One region of the Actinoallomurus vinaceus genome, then DNA from elsewhere that is predicted to be linked to it. Evidence: riboswitches for the same ligand, from Rfam matches in the RefSeq annotation. Region 1 holds a riboswitch; the other holds the start of a gene.
What was found. A riboswitch is a leader RNA that binds a small molecule or an ion and turns the genes downstream of it on or off. The one in region 1 is predicted to bind cyclic di-AMP.
Positions count from the first base shown of each region.

Region 1 (3,202 bases):
GCCAGGAACAGGGGGACAGTGAAGATCAACGATAGCGGACTCAACAGCGGTGGCCAGAAGGCCCGCAGTTCGGGCCTGTCGCCCTCGATAAGCCACAACCGGCGAGTCGGCAGCGGTTTGAGGGATCCGCTGGGCACGCCACGCCGGTAGATCAGTTCCCGGCCTTCGGAATCGACGTAGACGTAGTGCTGTTCCCAGGGAGCCTCGTCGACCTTGCGCCAGGCTTTCTTGGCGGTATGGCGGTACTCGGCTTCGACGAGTCCCCCCTTGACGGCACCCCGGATGTCGTTCAACACCGCCCATGCGAATATGCCGCCGCCACCAGCCAATCCCAGACCCACGTTCAGAAACAAGATGCTGCACAGCGCCATGATCCAAGTGCCCACGGCGATCACCGCGAGGGTGTACACGACCAAGGCCACGAGGCCTGCCCGCAGCGCCAGTTGCTCCGGCATGTAACGGTCACGCAGCCGGGGCCTTGACCGGCCGTCCGCCGCACCCGTTTGTGTGGGAGTCGGTCGAGGGACGTCCGGACCTACTGGACCGGCGGACGTCGTCACGTTCGCTCGGGGCGTTCGGCTTTTGGCTTTCGGCGTTGGGACGTTCGGCTCCGCCATCCCCGCTTGGGGAAGCGAGGTGCCGACGAGATGGGTGTTGAGGCGATTCAGCGCGGCCATGCCGGCATCGAGTTCGCGTCTGGCCAGCGCCACGTCACGGCCGGCCTCCCGCTTGGCGGCCTCATAGGCGTCCAGGGCTCGCGCATACTCCACGGCCATCTCGTGAGTAGAGCCCGGACGATCGACGGCGAACGGGTGCACCGCAAGCATTTCGCCGAACACGGTCAGCTGGGCGTCGAACCGAGCGGCTTGCTCCCGCGCCTTACGCCGCCGCTCCCCGAGCGGAATCACCCGGCCATCATGCTCCCTCGAATCATTTGCGACCAGTGGATATCGCCAGACATGCCCGCCCGTGGTCCGCGTTCGGGGACGCCGTCCTCGTCGACCGCTGAGCCGTTCGCCTTCCACCACCTGGCCGCTTAAGCCATGCGAACGCTCTGTAATCAAGCAAGCGGCCCGAGTAGGCGGATCGCACAGCATAGAGGGGTCTACACCGATGTTCGCCTACATCGCGTTAGCAAGCATGCGCAAATCGTACCGTTTATCACGATTCGGTGACTTTGCCCCCATTGACCCCCTAGACTCCTCACCACTCGGCGGTCCCACGTGTCACACAAAAACCATGGCCGCCGGCCGAATCCCTGCAGTTCAGGGAACCGGGGACCCAAGTACTTGGGGTGAATCCGCAGCGCCCGGCGCTCGGTAGGGCATCTCCCGCCCGAACCCGACAGCTAACCCGGTAGGCGTGAGGAGAGGAGTTCGTACGTGACATCTTCATATTCGCGGCTCATAAATTCTGGCCGCCTGGGAAGCATTGCGGCCTTGACGGTAAGCGCCGCTCTTCTTCTCCCCTCGAGCGGCGCAAACGCGGCTACCGGCTCGTCTGCGGCGACAGCGAAGAAGAAACTGGAGAAGCTGAACAGCCAGGTCGACATACTCGCCAATAAGTACGATAAGGCCAAGACACAGTTGGACGCCGCAAAGAAGCATCTTTCCGCGATCAACAATGAAGTGGCCACAGAGAAACCCAGGTATCAGAACCTCCGCATCCGGGTGGCACAGATGGCCGTCGCCGCCTACAAGAACGGCACGCTCGACAGCACCAGCGTCCTCGCCTCCAAGGACCCCAATGCGGCGCTGGATAATATGTCGAACTTCACCGCGCTTTCCAACAGGCGAAGCCAGGAGATGACCGCACTGTTGGGATCGACCCAGCGCCTCCGGCGCGATCAGGAAGAAGCCCGGGCAACGCTGCAGACCGTCACCACGACCACAGCCGCACTGAAGGCGCAGAAAGCCACCGTCGAGAAGGCAATCGCCAAACAGAAGGCACTGTTGGCCAAGATCGGCAGCCCCAGCGGAAGCACCAAAAGGACAAGCAGCAGCAATAGCAGTGGTTCGAAAAGCAGTAGAAGCTCCACCGGCTCCGCATCCAGCCAGGCCGGCAAAGCGGTAAATTATGCCATCGCCCAGCTCGGCAAACCCTATATCTTTGGCGGGACAGGCCCGACGGGCTACGACTGTTCCGGGCTGACGATGATGGCCTGGCGTGCCGCCGGCGTCGATCTTCCCCGCATCGTCCCGGACCAGTACAACGCCATCCGCCATGTCGCCAAGTCCGATCTACAGCCCGGCGACCTGGTCTTCTTCGACAGCCTTGGCCACGAAGGCATTTACGTCGGCGGCGGTAGATTCATTCACGCCCCGCACACCGGCACCGACGTGCAGTACGCCAGTATGTCCAATACCTACTGGGTCTCGCACTACGTCGGCGCCGGCCGTCCGTAATCAGAGGGCCGACGCACCGCGTCCCGGTCGGCCTGCCACCGGGACGCGGGTACGGACGACCGGAGGCGGGTCAGGAGACGTTCAGTGCGGTGTCGTCGAGGACGAACGAAGTCTGCAGCTGCGACCCCTCGGTTCCGGTGAACTTCAATGTGACGGCCTGGCCCGCGTAGGCGGCGAGACTGTAGCTGTGCTGCTGGTAGCCGGTGGCGGCGTTGAGATTGGAGAAGGTCGCCAGGGTCGACAGCACGGTGCCCGAACTGCCCAGCACCTGGACTTTCAGGGTGTCGTAGGCGGTCGAGGTGGACGTCTCGGCGGTGTCGATGTGCAGCCAGAAGCTGAGCGAGGCGGTCGAGCAGGCCGCCGGCACGGTCACGGTTTGGGAGAGCGTGTCGGTGTTGGCCGTTCCGTAGCCGTTGAGCCAGGCGTCGTAGGCGCCGGTACGGGGCGGCTCGCTGGAGGAGGTGCTGATGACACCCGAGGTGGCCGTCCAGCCGGCGCCGGAGCCGGACTCGAAACCGGGGTTGGTGAGCAGCTGCGCCGGGGTGCACGAGGAGGTCGGGGGCGGCGTGGTGGTGTCGCCGGCGCCGGCGAGCCACTCGGTCGCGTTCAGGCCGAGTTGCGCGTCGGTCGCCTTGGCGTCGTTCCAGCCGTTGTACAGGGTGTTGCCGGACTGGCCGGTGCCATCGTCGATGTCGGAGCTGTCACCCCAGAAGGCGACCCGGCCGTTGCCGAAGGTGCTGGTGGCGAAGAAGGCCCCGGTGGTCCCGCCCGGCGTCGCGGTGGTCAGGTAGAGCAGG
Region 1 is NZ_BAABHK010000001.1:548,720-551,921, reverse strand. Features, by position in the region: gene ABEA24_RS02285 (hypothetical protein) at 1-908, opposite strand, end outside; cyclic di-AMP (ydaO/yuaA leader) riboswitch at 1,239-1,377, shown strand; gene ABEA24_RS02280 (C40 family peptidase) at 1,440-2,405, shown strand; gene ABEA24_RS02275 (hypothetical protein) at 2,476-3,202, opposite strand, start outside.

Region 2 (3,202 bases), on a different contig from region 1:
CCTCCGCGGAGAACGCCCGGCGTGCCGCCCGGGAGGGCCGCAACGTCGACGAGGCCCGGCTGCGGGTCCTCCTGGACGCCCTCACCGACGCCGCCAAGGGGCTCCGCGACGAGATCGCTTTGCCCCCGGGCATCACCCGGCCCGCCGACAGCGTCGGCGGCATCACGCCGAGCCGCCCCGGGCACCGCACGCTGCCCGGACGCGCCCTCGCCGACAGCGACCCCGCGCTCCTCGACCAGCTGCTCACCCTGCCGCAGGTCCACCTCATCGTCGACGGATACAACGTCACCAAGACCGGCTACGGCGACCTGCCGCTCGCCGACCAGCGGACCCGCCTCGTGTCGGGCCTGGGCGTGCTGCACGCCCAGACCAAGGCGGAGGTGACGTGCGTGTTCGACGGCGCGGAGCTGAACGCCCCGGTCGCGGTCCAGGCGCCCCGCGGCGTGCGCGTGCTGTTCAGCGCGCCGGGCCAGACCGCCGACGAGCTCATCGCCCAGCTCGTACGCGCGGAGCCCAGCGGACGCGCCGTCGTGGTCATCTCCTCCGACCAGGAGGTCTGCGACTCCGCCCGGCGGGCCGACGCCCGGCCGGCCCCCTCATCCCTCCTCCTGCGCCGCCTCGGCCGCACCTGACGGCCGCTCGGACGTCCTACGGGTCTTCGGGTCGCTCTTTTGTCGGTGGGTGCTCTTAACGTCTCGTCATGACGAAGACACGAGGAGGAATTCGTGCTCATCGACTGCGAGAAGTGTGAGGTACGCAACGTCGCCTGCGACGATTGCGTCGTTTCCGCCATGCCGTTGATCCCGGCGTCGGGCCTGGAGATCGGACCACTGGAACGTCGGGCGCTGGGAGTTCTCGCCGCCGAGGGGCTCGTTCCGCCCCTGCGGATGACGATCTTCGTCGACCGCGCATCGTGACGATTCGCGCGCGCACTGTTGCGTGAATGACATGAATTGCTGGAATTCCAGGAGAAGCGGTTGTTACCAGCGTGAGACTTGACTAGTCTCACGCGCTGAGCCGCTCGCTGGTTCGTCGCCCCCCAGGCGACGGCGACGGCTACCGCCGAGTCGTCACGTTCGGTGGGGTCGCCCGAGGTTCGGGCCCCAGCCCCTCACCGACACGACGAGCCGGGGAACCAGGTTTCCGGGGTGAATCGGAGCACCACGCGCTCCGTAGGGCGCCTTCCACGCCCGAATCCGTCAGCTAACCCGGTAGGCGGTCAGTGGGAGAGGGGCGTGCCGCAATCGTGGCAACACAGCGCAGTGCCGACGGCTCAGCCGTCGGATGGTCGGTGAGCGGCGGCATCAGCGGTCGTGTGCTGGCCACCCTGTGCATCGCCGCCTCAGCGGCCCTGGCTTTGCCCGCCGGCACGGCGGACGCGAAGCCGAAGGAGACGCTGAGCCAGGCGAAGGCCAAGCTGACCAAGCTGAACTCTCAGGTCGATCACCAGGACAACGTCTACAACAAGGCCAAGTCCCAGTGGGAGGCCGCGGACAAGCGGCTGAAGGCGCTGAACTCCTCGGTGAAGCAGCAGCGCCAGTCCTGGGCGGACCTGCGGGTCCGCGTCGCGCAGATGGCCGCGTCGGCGTACAAGGACGGTTCGAACGGTGCGGACATCCCGACCTTGGTGTCGGCCAAGGATCCGCAGACCGTGCTCGACCAGATGTCGGCGTTCGCGCAGGTGTCGAAGAACCGCTCCACCGAGCTCACCCAGTTCCTGAACGCCGCACAGCTGCTGCAGCGGCAGGAGGCGCAGGCCAAGCAGGCCGCCACCGACCTGGCGCAGAAGAAGAACGCGGCCCTCGCCGAGAAGAAGAAGATCGAGAAGTCGATCGAGCAGCAGAAGGCGCTGATCAAGAAGCTGGGTCCTGCGGCCGACACCGGCGGCGGTGACGACGGCGGCCCCGTGTCGAGCAGCTGCGGCAGCTACAGCGGGTCGGCGACCGGCAAGGCGCGCACCGTGCTCGTGTGGGCCTACAGCAAGTGCGGCATCCCGTACCTCTACGGCGGCACCGGCCCGCGCTACGACTGCTCGGGCCTCACGATGAAGGCCTACGCGGCCGCCGGGGTGAGCATCCCCCGCGTCGTCCCCGACCAGTACAACGCGACCAGCCGGGTCTCGCGGGCCAACCTGTCGCCCGGCGACCTGGTGTTCTTCGACAACCTGGGGCACGTCGGCATCTACGTCGGCGGCGGCAAGTTCATCCACTCGCCGCACACCGGGTCGTTCGTGAAGATCGACAGCCTGAGCAACCCCTGGTACAGCTCGCACTACGTCGGTGCGGGCGCGCTCTAGGAACACGATCATCATGGCCAAGGAGCGTACGATCATGTCCAGGACCGGTCGCTGGTCCGTCACGACGGCCGGGCTCATCGCCGTCGCGGGGCTGTCCCTGCCCGCCGTTCCGGCGCACGCCGACCCGGGCAACTCGCTGAGCGCGGCGAAGAAGTCGCTCGCGAAGCTCAACGACCAGGTCGACCAGCTCGGCAACCAGTACCAGAAGACGAAGGCCGACTACAAGGCCGCCCAGGGCCGGGTCAACGCCCTGGCCAAGTCGGTGCAGGCCGAGCGCCAGACGTTCCAGGCGCTCCGGCTGCGGGTCGCCCAGCTGGCCGCCGACGCCTACAAGACCGGGGACAACGGCTCGATCCCCGCCCTGGTCGGCTCGAAGGACCCGGACGCCGTGCTCTCGCAGATGTCGGCGTTCACGCAGATCGCGCACAACCGCACCGCCGAGTTCCAGCAGTACCTCGCCTCGGCTCAGCGGCTGGAGCGCGAGCAGGCGCTGCGCGTGCAGGCGGCCGAGCAGCTCAAGGCGAAGAAGGCCCAGCTCGAGCAGCAGCGCAAGCAGGCCAACGCGGCCCTCAGCAAGCAGCTGAAGCTGATCCACAAGCTCGGCGGCAACATCGACCCGGGCAGTTCGAAGGAGAACTGCTCGATCCTGGCCACGGGCAAGGCGGAGATCGTCCTGAAGTTCGCCTGCGCCCAGCTCGGCAAGTCGTACGTCTTCGGCGGCGCGGGCCCGAACGTCTGGGACTGCTCCGGGATCACGATGGTGGCGTTCGCCAAGGTCGGCATCAAGCTCAACCACTGGGTGCCGGACCAGTACGACGCCAGCAAGCGGGTGTCCAAGGCCGACCTGCAGCCCGGCGACCTGGTCTTCTTCCACGACCTCGGGCACATGGGGATCTACGTCGGCAA
Region 2 is NZ_BAABHK010000003.1:832,722-835,923, reverse strand. Features, by position in the region: gene ABEA24_RS14935 (NYN domain-containing protein) at 1-632, shown strand, start outside; gene ABEA24_RS14930 (hypothetical protein) at 726-917, shown strand; cyclic di-AMP (ydaO/yuaA leader) riboswitch at 1,103-1,234, shown strand; gene ABEA24_RS14925 (C40 family peptidase) at 1,292-2,296, shown strand; gene ABEA24_RS14920 (C40 family peptidase) at 2,331-3,202, shown strand, end outside.
Region 2: another riboswitch for cyclic di-AMP. It lies ahead of ABEA24_RS14925 (C40 family peptidase); the one in region 1 lies ahead of ABEA24_RS02280 (C40 family peptidase).